3 regions of the Butyricimonas faecihominis genome follow, and region 3 is predicted to be linked to each of the others. Evidence: riboswitches for the same ligand, from Rfam matches in the RefSeq annotation. Region 3 holds a riboswitch; each other region holds the start of a gene.
What was found. A riboswitch is a leader RNA that binds a small molecule or an ion and turns the genes downstream of it on or off. The one in region 3 is predicted to bind cobalamin.
Positions count from the first base shown of each region.

Region 1: linked by a shared signal. The riboswitch ahead of R8806_RS12225 (ABC transporter substrate-binding protein) and the one ahead of R8806_RS11820 (TonB-dependent receptor) in region 3 are both predicted to bind cobalamin.
Region 2: linked by a shared signal. The riboswitch ahead of R8806_RS12205 (PKD-like domain-containing protein) and the one ahead of R8806_RS11820 (TonB-dependent receptor) in region 3 are both predicted to bind cobalamin.

Region 1 is NZ_AP028155.1:2,937,240-2,943,018, forward strand. It holds gene R8806_RS12215 (hypothetical protein) at 1-602, shown strand, start outside; partial or broken gene R8806_RS12220 (cob(I)yrinic acid a,c-diamide adenosyltransferase) at 619-788, shown strand; cobalamin riboswitch at 835-1,040, shown strand; gene R8806_RS12225 (ABC transporter substrate-binding protein) at 1,204-2,292, shown strand; gene R8806_RS12230 (IS110 family RNA-guided transposase) at 2,689-3,687, shown strand; gene R8806_RS12235 (FecCD family ABC transporter permease) at 3,863-4,816, shown strand; gene R8806_RS12240 (ABC transporter ATP-binding protein) at 4,813-5,568, shown strand; partial or broken gene R8806_RS12245 (AAA family ATPase) at 5,666-5,779, shown strand, end outside.
Region 2 is NZ_AP028155.1:2,931,348-2,937,126, forward strand. It holds gene R8806_RS12195 (hypothetical protein) at 1-484, opposite strand, end outside; gene R8806_RS12200 (hypothetical protein) at 496-2,553, opposite strand; gene R8806_RS12205 (PKD-like domain-containing protein) at 2,573-4,288, opposite strand; cobalamin riboswitch at 4,524-4,725, opposite strand; gene R8806_RS12210 (hypothetical protein) at 4,895-5,581, opposite strand.
Region 3 is NZ_AP028155.1:2,828,189-2,833,967, reverse strand. It holds gene R8806_RS11825 (TonB-dependent receptor) at 1-1,935, opposite strand, end outside; cobalamin riboswitch at 1,992-2,200, opposite strand; cobalamin riboswitch at 2,245-2,446, shown strand; gene R8806_RS11820 (TonB-dependent receptor) at 2,554-4,911, shown strand; gene R8806_RS11815 (C1 family peptidase) at 5,303-5,779, shown strand, end outside.

The DNA.
Region 1 (5,779 bases), 110 kb from region 3:
GGATCGACGGGATAACCTATTACCGACACGGCAATAAAGTTCGGGCCTGCAAATCACGACGGAGCCCTAAAAAAACAAGAACCGAGGGGGAAGAGGAATCCTCCAGCCGTTTCACGGAAGCCCGTAAAATGTGGAGAATCTATCGTCGTGCCATCGGGGATTTACCGATATGGAAACTCATGGCCAAGGAGATGGGAATAAATAAAAGCGATTCCTTATTCCATTCTCAAAACGGAGGATGTTTTCGCCCGGGAGAAGGGGTATGGGCTTTCCCGACATTCCGATTCTCGACAGGCACGCTGGATGCACCGGTGATCACGGGTGTCACAAGGGAAGGATGGTCCGTGACCCTAAACTGGGAAAATGACATTGACTGCCCGAAAGCGAGCGTGTCAGATCAAGTGTACGTGGGATATTTTTACGGGACCTTACCCCGCGCCCCGCAAATGATCACGTGTTTTAACTCGTTTCGGGGCGATGGCAAGGTGACCGTGGACATTCCGGCAGCAAAACAACCGGAAGGGACACCCCTGCATCTCTACTTGTTTTTCGGCAATAAAGATACCACCCGTTTCTCTCCAAGCGTGTACGCGGGAGTGTAATGTCCATACGCTCCCCCCTCTCTCCGAAATCGTGATTACCGGACGTTACGCCCGCGGGAATTCATCGGCATGGGGGACCTTGTGACAGATATGCAAGAAGTTAAACATTATTACACGCTTGGCATCCTCCCCCGTGACGGGATTGATCATCGAAAACCTCGCCTAACAGGTGGTTCATACCAATGAAATAAAAATCTTTTATCCAATTTATTGTCTAATTAAAAATTACGACCTATTTTCGCACCGTCATAGTTTCATACACCACTTCGTGTTGTATTGAATGAAAAAGGGAATCCGGTGCAAATCCGGGACAATACCCGTTGCTGTATTTCCCCCTTTTAAAGGAAAAGTTTATCGTACGTTTGCCACTGGTTAGAATGCTGGGAAGGCACGATAAAAGGGATAAGTCAGAAGACCTGCTATGATGAGGGACAGATTTGCATCTGCGGGATTCAGATGGTAGTCAGGTTGGATGGCAAGGTCATTCTGTTTTGATTTACCGTTTCAGGTTTTTCCCGCTCGCGTAAATATATCTCTCGAAGCATAAAAGCTATTATATATGAAACGAGTACTATTTTTATTCACGTCAATCGTTCTGCTGATGCTATCCGGTTGTCAGACGAAAACAAAGTCCACGACCGCCTTCACGAAGGAAGTTTACTCACCGGAATACGCCGCGGGCTTCGACATCATGGGAGCTGATAACACGGAAAGCACGATTATTCGCGTGCGTAATCCTTGGCAGGGAGCGGAAGGCATTGAAATGTCCTACTTCGTGGCCCGGAACGGAGAGCAGGCACCGAAAGATTTTGACGGGGTGATTATTCCTGCGGGAGCCAAACGAATTGTGTGCATGTCATCCACTTATATCGCCATGCTGGATGCCATTAACCAAGTAGATCGAGTAGTCGGAGTTTCCGGGATGAATTATGTTTCCAACCCGTATGTCCTTGCCCACAAAGAAACCATAAAAGACATGGGGGCAGAAGTAAATTACGAACTTCTTGTCGGGTTGGCCCCGGATCTCGTGTTACTTTACGGCATCGGGGACGCGCAATCAACCGTGACGGACAAATTAAAAGAATTGAATGTTCCTTATATGTACGTGGGGGAATACTTGGAAGAATCTCCGCTGGGCAAGGCTGAATGGTTGGTTGCCATTTCCGAATTGACGGATAGCCGGGAAACAGGTACAAAAGTATTTAAAGAAATACCCGAACGTTATAACAACATGAAACAGTTAACGGCAAACGTGGAAAAACGTCCTACCGTCATGCTGAACACGCCGTGGAATGACAGTTGGGCCATGCCTTCCGTGAAAAGCTACGTGGCACAATTAATCACGGACGCGGGAGGGGATTATATTTACAAGAAAAACACCTCTAACGGGGCCGAACCCATCGGACTGGAAACAGCCTACGGGTTGATTCGCGAGGCTGACGTGTGGTTGAATGTAGGCATGGCAACAACTCTCGACGAGTTAAAGATCATGAACCCGAAATTCAAGGACGCGAAAGCCATCCAAGAAAACAAGATCTATAATAATAACTTGCGCTTAACGCCCGAAGGGGGAAATGATTACTGGGAATCGGCTGTTGTACGCCCGGACATCGTACTCCGGGACCTGATCAAAATCCTGCACCCGGAACTGGTGACGGAGGATTTGTATTATTACAGGCACTTGGAATAGTTTAGAGTTTAAAATTTAGAGTTTAGAATGAAAAAAGCATCTACCCCCACCGGCTCCCCCTTACACAGGGGAAGAGACGAACGCGAGAAGGCGCTACGATATTACAATGTAGCGTATCCTCCCCCTGTGTACCTTAGATTTGTACACGAAATAAATAGACGAACACTTGGCTAACAATAATAATAAATGCTTAAACTTGGAGGATAAACCAAAGTATTGAAAGAAAGGCGGGAATGGAGTGAACCAACCCCTGTGGTGAGCTTTCATGCTCGTCCCCTTATTTGGACTCCTTTCCCTTTCTTGAACCCAGGCCCGTATAAGAAATTAACTTGAATTGTTAAGGTACTTGGGACAGGTTCAAAATCCTTTCTCTCTAGACTTGTTAAACACAAAAGTATGGAAAATAATTGTTTTATAGGCATCGACGTGAGTAAAAATAAACTTGACATTTGCGTTCTTCAAGGTAAAGAAGTTTTGCAAGAGGACGTTATAGATAATAACCCGTCCGCGATCCACCGTTTCCTTGTCGACATGGCGGAAAAGCGGGGCTTGGATCTTTGCAGTTGCCTTGTTTGTGCCGAGCACACGGGAAATTACACTTACCCCTTGACGTTGGCTTGCCGGGATCTAGGTTGTCGTTTGTGGCTGGAAAATCCCGCCCAGTTGAAGTACTCGTCGGGAGTTCATCGTGGCAAGAACGACCGTGTAGACGCCCGGCGGATAGCGTTGTACGCTTCTCGATTCAATGACAAGGCCATGTTGTATCACGAGCTTACCCCGGAACTGGAACGGGTCAAGCAACTGAGACAGGAACGCTCTCTTTACCGTTCGGACTTGAGCAAGTACAAGGGGCAACTTTCGGACCAGAAAAATTTCATGGAGAGTACCGTTTACAAGGCGAAGGCAAACCGGTTGAAACACGTGATCAAGGAACTAGAGAAGATGATCGATGTCGTGGAGCGAGAAATAACGGGAATCATCGATTCTTGTGATGTTTTAAAACGTCAAATGAAAATAATAACCTCGGTGGAGGGCATTGGAAGGGAAACCGCCTTGTGTTTTATCGTCGAGACCGCGGCGTTCACAAGGTTCACCGACTCGAGAAAGTTTGCCTGTCACGCGGGAATCGCCCCTTTCCAGTACACCTCCGGCAGTAGCGTGCGCTCCCGTAACAGGGTCTCGCGCAGGGCAAACAAGCAGGTAAAAACGTTACTACACATGGCTGCCTTGTCTATAACAAGGAAAAAGAAGAGTGAATTGAAAGTGTATTACAAGAGAAAGGTGGAAGAAGGCAAAAACAAGATGACCGTCATCAATGCCATCAGGGCCAAGCTGGTCGCTCGTGTTTTTGCCGTCATTAGAAAAAATGATATTTATTCCATAAATTTTACTTGATTTACTTGTTTAAACCATAAGAATAAGGGGGAGTTAGAGGGGGTAGTTAAAGCGTCCCCCCGTGCGGCTGGAATCTAAAATCATAAATCAAGAAATTAATAACGGTGATGTCATTTTCAATTTTATCGTGAAACGCAATTCGATCATATTCCTTTTCCTGAGCCTGCTGGTTTTCGTGCTGTTCGCGCTCGACTTGGTGTCGGGAGATTCGGCACTTTCCGTCGGGCAGGTTTGGAACGTGTTCACGGGTAACGAGACGGATATGACAACCCGGAATATCGTGCTGTCGATTCGCTTGGTAAGGGTGATCGTGGCCGTTCTGATCGGTGTGGCACTTTCGATAAGCGGCTTGCAGATGCAGACCGTTTTCCGGAACCCGCTGGCAGACCCCTACCTGCTGGGAGTAAGCTCCGGTTCGGGACTAGGCGTTGCTTTCTTTATCCTAGGGGCTCCTTTGCTGGGACTGGCACATTCCGGGTTCTGGCAGTCGGTAGGTATTGTCGGAGCCGGATGGGGCGGGGCCGTCATGGTCCTGTTACTGATTGCCATCATCAGTCGTTACGTGAAAAATATCCTTGGGGTGTTGATCATGGGAGTGATGATCGGTTACATCGCGGGAGCTATCATACAGATTTTACAGTACTTGAGTTCTGCCGAGCAATTGAAAATGTTTTTCCTGTGGTCGATGGGCTCCTTGGGACACGTCACGACCACGAAACTGTTTATCATGATTCCCGTGATTTGCGTGGGCGTCATTCTCTCGATTTATTGTATCAAGGCATTGAATCTTCTTTTACTCGGGGAGAGCTATGCCCAGACGATGGGACTGAATATACGGCGTGCCAGAACGCTTATTTTCGTGTCGACAACGTTGTTGACCGGAACCGTGACGGCATTCTGCGGCCCGGTGGGCTTTCTCGGACTTGCCGTGCCTCACGTGGCCCGTATGTTGTTTAACGACGCGGATCACCGGACACTTTTGCCGGGAAGCATATTACTAGGAGTCGTGGCCATGTTGATATGTGATATTATTGCTAAAACACTCGTGCTACCCGTGAATTGTATTACCGCCCTGCTGGGAATTCCGGTAATTATTTGGGTGGTATATAAAAATCTTCGACCGGCATGATACAACTGGAATCTTTAACACTGGGATACGGGCAACAAATCCTGCTGGACCGGGTGTCGGCCAGCTTGGACGGGGGCGGGCTGATCGCCTTGCTGGGACGTAACGGCAGCGGGAAAAGTACCTTGCTGCGGGCCACGGCGGGGTTAGGGAAAATCAAGTCCGGGCGAATATTGCTGGCCGGGAAAGACCTTGCCGGGTTGCGACCGGAGGAACTGGCTCGCACCGTCAGTTTCGTGACTACTGAAAAGGTTCGGATTCCTAACTTGAAATGCCGGGATGTAGTCGCCCTCGGGCGGGCCCCCTACACGAACTGGGTAGGAAGACTGCAACCACGAGACCGGGAAATCGTTGATAAATCCCTCGCATTACTCGATATGTCCACCTATGCCGAACGAACAATGGACCAGATGTCGGACGGGGAATGCCAGCGAATCATGATCGCCCGGGCCCTCGCACAAGACACTCCTATCATCTTGCTTGATGAACCCACCTCTTTTCTGGACCTGCCAAACCGTTACGAGCTGGGAGTGCTATTGCAAAGACTGGCTCACGAACAAAACAAATGTATCCTTTTTTCAACCCACGAACTGGATATTGCTCTCACGCTCTGTGATTCCATCGCCCTGGTCGATCGTCCGCATTTGCATTACCTACCCACGCGACAGATGATTAACAGCGGTCATATCGAACGCCTGTTCCGTAACGAGACCATCACGTTCGACCCGAAAGAATTGCGTATACGTGTCCGGTGAAAGGCTGTTTAAGACTGGCATTAAACTTGTCGCTCATTTTCGATAATCATATAAAATTGAGTATCTTTGTTCTATTATTATCCATAAACGAACGCGCATGAGTGAGAAAATTTATCCCATAGGTATCCAGAATTTCGAGAAAATCCGAAAAGAAGGTTATTTCTATATTGACAAGACCGCCTTGATTTACCGACTGGTAAAAACAGGTAGT
Region 2 (5,779 bases), 100 kb from region 3:
TGGAAGTAAGCGAATCCTCCTTCACGCTTCCCGCCAGCTTACCAATAACAAGATTCCCCTCTATTTTACCAATACCACGAGCCGCGAAAGCCTCAACCTCCTCAGGGGTTGTCAAACGGACATCTCCCTCACTAGCTAAAACCGTTCTGGTAACCATATACTTGTAAACCCGCTGATTATTGTTATAGGAAGTAACCGTAAAATTAAACGCCTCTCCCCAATTTTCCACTTCAGCCGGATCAGGTGAAACGCTGGCATTCTCACTACAAACGATCTCCACTTTTGCCCCCTCAAGAGACACATTTTCGGGAACAAGAAGCAACAACGTATCTCCGGAAACAAGTCCGGTATAAGTATTACCATCTTGAAGAAGACGGAATGAAGTAATAAAATTTTCGTCTCCGGAAAAAATACTGTCATCATCCTCGCAAGAGACAAGTAAAGCCATAAAGCTTACAACGAGTATATATAAAAATCTATTCATTTTCATCATTCTTATTCTTGAATATTTGGTTTCGTCCATTGTCCTTCCTCCACCAACTGTTTATAAGTAGGATTATAAAGATTATCCTCAACCTGCCATTTATCCTCCGGACAAGTCAGCACGGCAGCCTTAATCGCGGCAAAAGAAGCAAGTTTATCATGTTTTCGGATACGTAGCCCCCCAATTTTCTCCAACGAAGAAAGGAAATCCAAATTCTCCCATTTCGTATTCTTGTAATTAACATCATCGTTATCACTCGAAACATTCGGTCCTAGTGGACGCAAATCAAGCGTGCCACCAACCTGTTTAAGAGACGGGTAGAGAATTTCCAGAGGACCGCGATCCCCGTAATACGAGTATCCCGTCTGGATAATCATATTCCCACCCACGGTTGCCAACAAGGGGAAAGTCTCTTCATCATAAAGATCAATACTCATGGTTGCATCCCCTCCAATAGTTGTCAACTTGGGAAAATGCTCTTTCACGCTCGAAGAATATAATTTAAAATTACCTCCAATTTCCTCAAGATCTGAGAGAGACACTGGTTTTATGTTATAATTCACCCAGTAAGAAAAATCCCCGTTTATCTTACGAATACCATTGATTTCAACCGTCCCCTCCCGCAAGCTCAACGAACTGATCGTCAACCATTCAATTTCATGAAATCCTTGTAATTTAGGCATATACCCACCTAAATTCTCCAACTTAATACCACCATTGAAACGATCATCCGCGATAACCGTGGTAGTTTCAAGCCCGGTACCGGTGAATCTCAGTTCATCAATCTGAACACCCCGCAAATCAACTTCCCCGATCCCATTCGCCAAGACAAGAGTCTTCAAGCTTTTCAAACTGGAAGGAAACTGCAAACGCTCCGCACTACTTTTAATTGTAAGAGTTCCCCCCACACTCTCAAGTGATGCGATATTATCGGAAAGAATACCCGCCGTCGCTATACTGAAATCTCCATCAACAGATTGTAACAACGGTAAATTAAATTGATTCACACCGGTACACGTCAAGTTAATACTTCCCGCACGGGTTAAGACAGGGAATGTAATCTCGTATAACGGATTTTCCAAAATACTCAATGCAGAAGCAATGGTTTGCAAATTCGGACAATAAAGCAACAATAGAGACCCTTTCGCCACGTTCAAGTTATCACAAGAAATCAATTCAGGAAATTCCAGACGCACGACAGGCATATTCACGCTAACAGAACCTCCAACCTTATCAAGAGATTGAAAAACCATCTTCTGAACAGTGGACTTACCATTCAAGGAAAGATTACCACTCACGGATTGCAAAGCCGAAAAATCTGATGATACAAAAGGAGTTGCCAAAGTAAGGCTACCACCTACAGACTGCAATTTCGGGCAAGAAACCTCCGCGGCAGAAGCACTCGTGATATTAAAATCACCGCCTACACGAGTGAGGTTATCCATCACCACCACCCACAAGCTATCCGCTGAATTGATTTGGAGGGAACCACCTACCTCTTCGAGATTATCCAAACCCTCGAACTGATTCCCTAAATAGTAACGATTAAGGACCACATTCTCTGTCACTTTTTTTAAAGAGGAAAGCGCCGCCAGCGAAGTAATCGTATCCGTTCCTACCTGACGCCCGATAATAAGACTGCCATCAACACGAGAATACCCCTTCGCACCAAAAGCATCAACCTCCTCTTGCGTATTAAGCATGATGATTCCCTCGGCAGAAAAATAACTCCGGGACGGAATATACATATACTTCCGTTCCACCCCGGAATGTGACGTTACAACAAAATACATCTGTTGTTCCCAGTTATCAATCATTGACGGATCGGGTTTTATCGTCGTGTTTTCACTACATATAACTTCTGCGGCAAGTCCTGAAAAAGAAACATTCTCAGGCATATTCAATAAAATCGTATCACCCCGAAAAGACGCGACAAAAACTTGATCGCCCTGTTTAAGGGTAAACGAGGTAATAAAATTGTCATCTCCGGAAAACGGATCATTATCATCTTCACAACCGATAATAAAAGAAAGCATGAGAAAAAATCCCCAAAGTATATTCTTATTCATAATTCGCTTGTTTTTAGTCCTATTTTTTAGCTTTTAAACGTAAATCAATAGCAGCCGAGGATTCAGTAGAAACTTCTCCGACAGCAGCCCCCTGTCCCATTTGCGCGGTATGAACCTTCACGAAATCTATGTATTTAAGATTAGCCGGGGAACCGTCTTGTTGGATCGCGTTCTCGATGCGAAAACCTGTCGGCTCGTTAATATTATCCACGTATCCCCAATCAAAACCCCAGTTCGTTTCAAGTCCCTCGGTTTTAAATTGATTTCCCAAACAAGTACCCGTCAATATATAATACTCTTCTTTAAGGAACCATGGGAAATAACCGCTATCCGGGTGATAAGCATTACGGGCCAAGAAACGGAGATTCCCGTCATTATCGATAGACAGCACATCCTGTTTCTCCGCCGTGGGCCGGAAATACTTCAACGCATATCGCTGAGTGATGCCGGGCTTACCAGTTTCACTACCTTTAAGCTCGTACCAAGTATCATCAGGAATGCCATTACCATTCTCGTCCTGACTCACCCACACGACACCACATTCACACCAATGTTTACCAAGAGGGTTCCCCACGATATCAAAATCAGCCTCACCTTTACCATCATCTTTAACGCTATGGTCAAATTGCAAGATAAAATAACCGCCCCAAGCTCCCAAAGAAGCTATCCAAGACTCTCCTCCACCGCTATCCAACGTCTTCTGTATTGACATCCGGGCATCCTCTGCCGTCTGATTCTGTGTAAACCTGATAAATTGACCGGGAGCAGGAATAAATTCATAACAAGTATTCGAAATATAGCTACTTGTAGCTTTCGTTTCTCTAAAATGAGTTCCTTCCGGAGCCTCGCAAACGACATTCACGGTGGCCATCGCCGTCTTTTCCTTATCGTTTGCCGTCACGGTAATCTCATAAGTTTTCCCTTCAACAGAAGGGGTAAAATTATAACAAATTGACGTTTCACCCTCTTGCACGACACCATCCACTTTCCACTCGTAAACAGCCAGATCACTGATCGAGAATTTCACGGGAGCGAGTACTACATTTTTCCCGATCGGACAAGTCATCGTACGCACATCATTCAACTGAGAAGGCAAAACGTAACGCCCGTTATCAAAGAATAATATAGGCTTTTCCTCCGGAATAACTGATATATTGATATTCTTCACATCGGCCCCATCCTCATTCGTCACCTTTAACGCCACCGTGTAAACATTAATATCATCCTCCTTAAACACATAAATAGAATCATGCCCAACAACTTTCCCGTTATAGCTCCATTCAAAAGTAGTCGATTCATCCGTGTAGTCCGTCATGGCCGCCATCTCCTTCTCCAAACCACAATATGCCACTGCCGAAGCCGACATTGTGATAGAAGGTGCCAAACGATCCACCACGGTTACTTTTACTTGTTTCTCCACGCTACCGTTATCCGCATCAAGGCGGAAATTCACGAAAAACTCTCCCAATTGACTACCTTTAAAAAGATAAACCGTGTCATTTGCCACGATCACCCCCTCCTGTTTCCAAGAATAAACAGGATTCACTGCATCCGTCACCGAAGCCTTTAGTGCCACCTCTTTACCTATCTTCACCTTATACTCTCCCGTCTCTGAATTAAAAGAGAAATCGGGATTACCGACGAGAACCTTTTCATCATCGTCATCACATGCCGTAAAGCCCCCGATAAAGAACATCACAAGCAACACTAGCCTAATCTGATTTTTTTTTCTCATAATCATTAATCTGTTATTTCGACAATTCTTTTCATCCTATTTTTATTTCAACCTCCTGTTTGCAATACATACCACATATGCCCGCGGTAACACCACAAAAGCAAGCATTCAATTCATAGCTGACACAAAACAACAGCTTTCCGGTCCAAATAGATACAAATAGCAATAATTGTCTATCGCACAACAGTCTGATAAAAATAATGTTTTCTGTATCCAAGCTCTAGTCCCAGAAAGCTTTAGATCCATGATATTGGCAGGTCTTCTGACTTGCTCCATCCTTGAACGCCCTTCCCATTTCGTGTCGAAACAGTGGATGTGAGTCTTGTTCACGGACTTTAGTGGAGTTTACAGCAGCAGGTCTGTTCAGGATTCGCACCTGATTCCCTTTTCACCACACGCCTGAAACAGGGTGTGACACCAAAATCGTCGCAAAAATATATAAAAAACAAATAGTATTTGAATTTTAAAGTTATAATTCTAGAATTTTACAAAATTTATCATTTACAAATACCCGACATGATTATTAATTATTACAATACAATCCGTTATAGCTCATCGTTCTCATAAAACGAAACCTCATCACATTTCGTATCTTCCATCACTCATTTACGATTCAGCCTCCCACAGGCACACCGAATCGGAAACATCCTTCCCGTCGGCATTTTTAGCAAAGACATAAATGACAAGGCCTTCCCCGGCTATTTTTTCTGAAAAGTTCACGCTTTTTTCTATCGTCTCTCCCCGAAGTCCCAACTCCTCGACACGACAAATATATTTCGTCTTACAAAGAAGCACGGCATAAATCTTATCATCCAGAAAGCAATCAACGGACTCGATTTCTTCCTTCTCGTGAGTGAAAAAGATTCTCCGATTTTCCATATCAACCTCGGCACGAATTTCTGGGATCACCAACGAACCCGCTGCCACGCGTAATTTCTCGTAGTTGATCACCCCGTTAAATTCCTTGACTGCTTTCTTACGGCTATTGAAAGGTTTTTCCGGATTTGCTTTCTCCACGGTCACCGCATCCATCACGTTCGCACTGGTAAATCCCCGAAAACCTTTCGGGTAACCGTTCCCTCCGGGAAATCCCAACTGGACGGCATTTCTCATCCATATTTTCCGTTCCGTTATCGTCCCGAAAGCCGCGGACTGTCGTTTTTGCGGTTCCTGACTCGGTTTACGCGAGATGCTTGTCCCCCGGCAATAATTTTTCCCGCTTGGTCCCCCGTAAGTGATCACGTTACCGAACTTACCCCGAATCTTTCCAAGTGGATTTACAAATTCCGCCATATCCTGTTATTTTTATGTTCCTCGCCAGCAAAGATACACAAATAAACCGATGTAGTCACACTTTCAAACTAAATAAATAAATTATTACATGTATTATTCATGAGATATAAGTGATCACTTTCATGTAAAGCGCTATTAAAACGCTATTAAAGCGCTATATATAATAGCGTTTTATAAAAGATTTATTTGCGTATTAAA
Region 3 (5,779 bases):
CCATTCATGGCTCCACCCGGCCCGGAAGGTTGCCGCGTGGCGTACCGATTCGCTCAGGCGGCGTCCGGAATCATCGGCGGCATACACGCAGTTGTAGGATCCGGCGGCAGAAAACCCGGCACCCAAGTAGCTATTGATCGTGACATCGAAGCCTTTGATACTGGCTTTGTCGAGGTTGTGGTACACGTTCCGGGTTTTTATCCCGTTCGCTTTATCCTCGTCGGTAACCCCAACGTCGTATTTCTCGATGATGTCTTTCACGTCGTTGATGTACCCGTTGACAGAGACATTCAGATATTTCCCGGCATATTCCACGTTGATGTTGTAGTAGTTTGCTTTTTCCGGTTTCAGGTCTGGGTTCCCGATGGTGATAGCCCCGCGGGCTTCGTAATCGTAATATAGTTCTTGTATGCTGGGGGTTTTAAAACCGGCGGCGTAGGATGTTCTGAAATTGAAGGAGCCGAGGGTGTACATCAAGGCTATTTTCGGGGTAAAGCGGTTCTTAAACATCTCGTTGTACACGTAGCGGAATCCCGGCAAAATTTGCAGGTTTTTCCAGAGGCGAATCTCGTCTTGCGCGTACAGGGCCAGCGTGTAGATCTCTTCCGGTTCTTCGAGGTTTCCGGGGTTTTTCATGTAGTCGTTCGTGTACTCGGTACCTGCGGAAATTTTGTTGTATGAGCCTAGTTTAAACACGCCTTTCAGGTTCCCGTTGTAGTATTTCTGGCGTTTCGTCAATTCCTCGTCCCCGATGCGGAAGGTCGTGTCTTTTTTACTGACCTGTGCCACGGTGTACAGTTTGTTGTATTCGTAGTTGTCCATGTAGAGGTCCAGTGCGATGTAATCGGTGGAGTTTAGCTGGTAGCGTCCGCCCACGCCGATGTTGTAGTCCATGTAGGTTAGGTCATAGGTGTAGCCCCCGTCATCTTTCTTCTCCTGCACGGGACGGTTTACTTCCCGGTCAAAATATCCCCCTTGGGCGTACAGGCTTAGGCTTTTCACCGGGGCGTAGGTGAAGCGTTGATTGACAATGTTGGAATGGAACTTGCTGGAAGCTTCTCTTCTCGTGAGTATGGCTGTGTCCCCGTCAATCTCGTAAGGGCTTAATTGCCAGCCTCCCATCTGTCTCCTTTGGTAGGAGGTGGAAGAGGTGAATTTACCAAAGTGTAGGTCTATGCTGGCATTTTGCGAGAAGCTGGATTCTCCCCCGAAACGGGTCTTGGATTGCACGCTGATCGGGTCTTTCGGTTGTTCCGTGATGATGTTGATTACCCCGGCAATAGCGTCGGAACCATAGAGTGCGGATGCCGCTCCTTTCAGTATTTCGATACGCTTGACCCGGCTCATGTCAATACGGGAGAGGTCGGTGTTGTTGGACACGTCCCCGGCCACTTTTTTGCCGTCGACAAGGATGAGGATGTATTTGTTACTCATGCCGTTCAGCGTGAAGTAGGAACCCATGACGGTGGGACGTATGTTGAATGAAGGATTCAGTAACAGGAGGGCATCTTCGAAGGAGTTCACGCCCGCACTTTTCAAGTCAGTACCGCTGATGACCTCGATGGGTACGGGAGAATCTTTCAAACGGCGGTGTGTTCCCGTTCCCGTGACGACAACTTGATTCAGGTTTACCGGGGTGGCCGTGAGCCGGAATAGAATGTCGTTTTTGTTGCTGTTGACTTTTATCGAGGCAACTTCGTAGCCTGAATAGCTTGCCCGTAGCGTGTACGTGCCATCCGGAATATTTTCTAGAATGAACTCCCCTTTGTTGTTGGTGGCAATCCCTATGCTTGTTCCGACCAGACGAACGTTTGCACCGATGAGGGCTTTTCCACTCTTTGCATCTGTGACTTTTCCTTTTAATGTGATCTCTGCAAACGAGGTACTTACCAAGGCTAACATGAATATCATGCCTAGCATTACAATTCTCTTCATTAGATGATGATGTTTTAAATGTTTATAATAGTATTCCTGACCCCGAGAATACGCTATTACCTATGTTTGTCTTGGCAGGTCTCCTGACTACGCCTAAGAAAAATACCTTCCCATCCGTGTGGACAGTGGTGTAAGAATCTTTCTTTGAATCTCCTTATCCGGAGAAACGGGCATCACAGTAGCGGGCACTGTTCCGGATTCTAACCGGCTTCCCTCTTGTGTGTTAATTGGGCATCAACACATCACCTAAGACGAGACAAATGTATATAATTTTTTATAAAAGGTTGTTGCCGGATGAAAAAAATGTATTACTTTCGCACCAAGTTTTGGTGCGGAACCTTCGGTCATGGAGGTAACGCTTAATAGGGAACCCGGTGTGAATCCGGGACTGTACCCGCAGCTGTAAGTTCCTTTACAAGGGATTTTGTACTTCAAATGTCACTGGTTATAAACTGGGAAGGCAACAAAATCCGGAACAAGTCAGAAGACCTGCCGAACAAGATAAACCATAGCTTTCGGGAAAAAAAGCGAGAGGGAAAAAGACGGATTTTACCTTAGACTCATGTTGCCCAAAAGACTATGTTAATAATGCTTTATTCATTATTAATATATAGTTGTATGAAAAAAGTTGTTGTATTAGCATTGTTGCTGTTTGTGTGTGTCGGTTCGCTTCTCGCTCAAGAGAACGACAAGCGAAAGAAAAAGAGTATCACGGATTCTTTATTCCGTATCGATCAGGTGGATGTGATGCAGAAAAAGAAGAGGATTGATTTGTTGGGATTGGATGTGCCTTTACGTTTCGTTCCGATAACGGTGAGCAAGTTGTCTAGTCAGATGCTTGACCGGAAAGGGATTGTCGATCTGATGGATGCCGTTAAGTTTTTGCCGGGGATTGTAGCGAAAGACAAACAATACGGGCAATTCCAACAGTTTTCCATTCGCGGACAGGGGAGTGCGGTTGTTATGATTGACGGGATTCGCGATGAGCGGACGTTGAAGAATAACGTACCTTACGGGGATTTGGCTGCCGTGGAGTCTATCGAGTTATTGAAGGGTCCCGCTGCTATTTTGGCCGGACATTCGGCTATGGGTGGCGTGTTGAATATCGTGCGCAAGAAAGCATCTCCCGATTTCTCGGCCAACGCTCGTATCAGTTATGGTAGCTGGGATGAGAGACGAGCTACTCTTGGTTTCGGGGGAAAACTTGTGGGACCTCTCGAATATCGTGCCAATATCAATTATTCAACGGGTGACGGATGGCGTGAGGTGAATGCAAATCGTTTTTCCGTGTATGGTGTTTTGGGAGCTGATTTAGGAAAGTGGGGACGTATTGATGTGACCGGTAGTTATGCCGATGATGATTACACGACCGAGATCGGGGCTGCACCCGTTATGCCCGGTGATATGTTCTACGTGGACGGAGACAAACCGTACGCGCTGAAGGGGGATCGTCACCCGGAGGCGGATTACCGCGAGGTTTATAATGACTTTGCCAATAATTACATGAAACGGAAAGTATGGGATATGTCTGTGTCATACGTTTACCAGATCACGGATTGGATGAAGTTGAAAGAACGTTTTTCCTATTTCCACAGTGATTTGGATTATCATTGTATTGAGGGGCTTTCTTACCGCACTTCCAAAGACCCGATATACAAATGGTATTATAAAAAGTCAGAGACCGAGAAGATTTATGTTGACTTGGATACGGTTCAACGGGGAAATGCTGCCCGTCAGAACCCGTTGAATTTTAACCCGGACCATAAAAACGTGAATAACACGATCGAGTTGACCGGGAAGTTCGAGACAGGTTCCGTGTTGCATAACTACACGTTGGGATGGACGTACAATTGTTTTGATTTCGCCCAGTATAACGGTTATGGAGATGACGATTTGTGGGGGCCCGGCTTGGATGCACTTTTGCCTGTGCGGGATCCGCATATCGTGCAGGGGTGGTGGGACACGAAAGTTTCAGCCGTTTCCCTGCGCACGGAGAGAACGCATGGAATTTATTTGCATGACGTGATCGAATTTAATGATAAGTGGAAAATGATGGCATCCGGGCGTGTGGATTTGTATAGCCGGAAAACATCAAGTGCCACGATTGATGACGGGAAACAGAAATATGAAACGAAGAACAGGAAAGAATGGAAAGAGGTGGAGACCTCGGCATTCACGTATCGAGTGGGTGTCGTGTATTTCCCTATGCCTGAATTGTCATTCTACGGTTCTATTTCTTCTTATTTCAATCCTGTAACCACGACATATAGTCCTACCGTGATGTATTTGGACCGCAAGGGTAACGAGTTCAATCCTGACGAGGATGGGGGCGAAGTGTTCAAGCCGGAAAAGGGGTATTCCACGGAAGTCGGTGTACGTTACACCTTGAACGAGATGGTGGATATAAACGCAAGCGTGTTTTATATTCGTAAGTATAATATCGTGAAGAGTCTGGGAGACACGACGGTATTGGTGGATGGCGTGGCCACGGAGAAGAGTATCCGGGGACAAGTCGGAAGAGCCGACTCGCGAGGTTTTGACATTGAGGTGGTTGTTCGTCCGTTACCGACTTTACAAGTTACGGGAGGTCTCGGTTGGTCGGACTATCGTTTGCGGGAAATTGCCGAGAGCGGACGTTTCTCTAAATATAAGGAACAGAATAAAAATGTTCGTGCCACGGGTGTGCCTCGTACGACATTCTACGCTTATGCCGATTACACGATACCACGCGGGGTGCTAAAGAATTTGTCATTCCATTTGAGTGGAAATTTCAAGGATAAGGTGTTCCGGAATATAGATAACCGGTTGTACGATCCGGCCTTGTGGTTGATGGATGCGGGTATTTTCTACACGATCAAGAATCACGTAACACTGGCATTGAATGTTAACAACTTGTTTGACAAGGAATATTTCGAGCGGACCACGATCATGGCGAAACCCCGGAATTATCAGGCATCGGTTTCTTATACTTTTTAATTAAAGAAAGGGAATTTGAAAGAAGTCAAGGAGGATGTCAAACTCCCTCCCCCCTTCGGGGTATTGAGCCTGCAAGCAGTCTCGAATCGGCTCTCGCTCGACAGACAACGAGTAAACTCTCTGTCTGTTCTCGCTTACTCGCCGATTTTCCCCTATAAACAGAGGGAGAGCTGAAATACTCCCTGTCTTCGGGAAGAATCACCAGCTCCTCCTCTGTTTATAGAGGAGGTGGCCGAAGGCCGGAGGAGTTTATTTTGTAACAGAGAGAACTGTTTAGGCAGTTCTCTTTTTGTTATTGGCTAACGTAAATATATTCAGCTTGTCAGCTTGTTTTGCGGTTCTTTTTATACTTTTGCAGGCAGACAATTAAATCACAATCAATATAAAAGATATGAAGAGAACAGCATTTATTTTATTCGCCTTCGTTTTCGGAGGGTACATGATGGCCCATGCGCAGCAGAATACGACGGCACAGGACACGACAAAGCCTGTAGGCTACCAGTTTACTGATATCAAGAGATTGCCCGCTACCTCCGTGAAGGATCAGTATCGTGCCGGAACTTGTTGGTCATGGTCAACGTCCTCTTTCCTAGAGTCGGAAATGATGCGAATGGGGAAAGATTCGGTGAATTTGTCGGCCATGTATTTCGTGAAACACGCTTATTCGGATAAGGCGGATAAATATGTTCGCTTGCACGGGGTGTTGAATTTTGCGGTGGGAGGAGCCTCTTCGGATGTGACGAATATGGCAAAGAAATATGGGATTGTGCCTCTTGAGGTGTATCAAGGATTGAATTACGGGGAACCGAGTCATGTTTTCGGAGAGATTGATGCTGTTTTGAAAGCTTACGTGCAGGCGGTAGTGGAA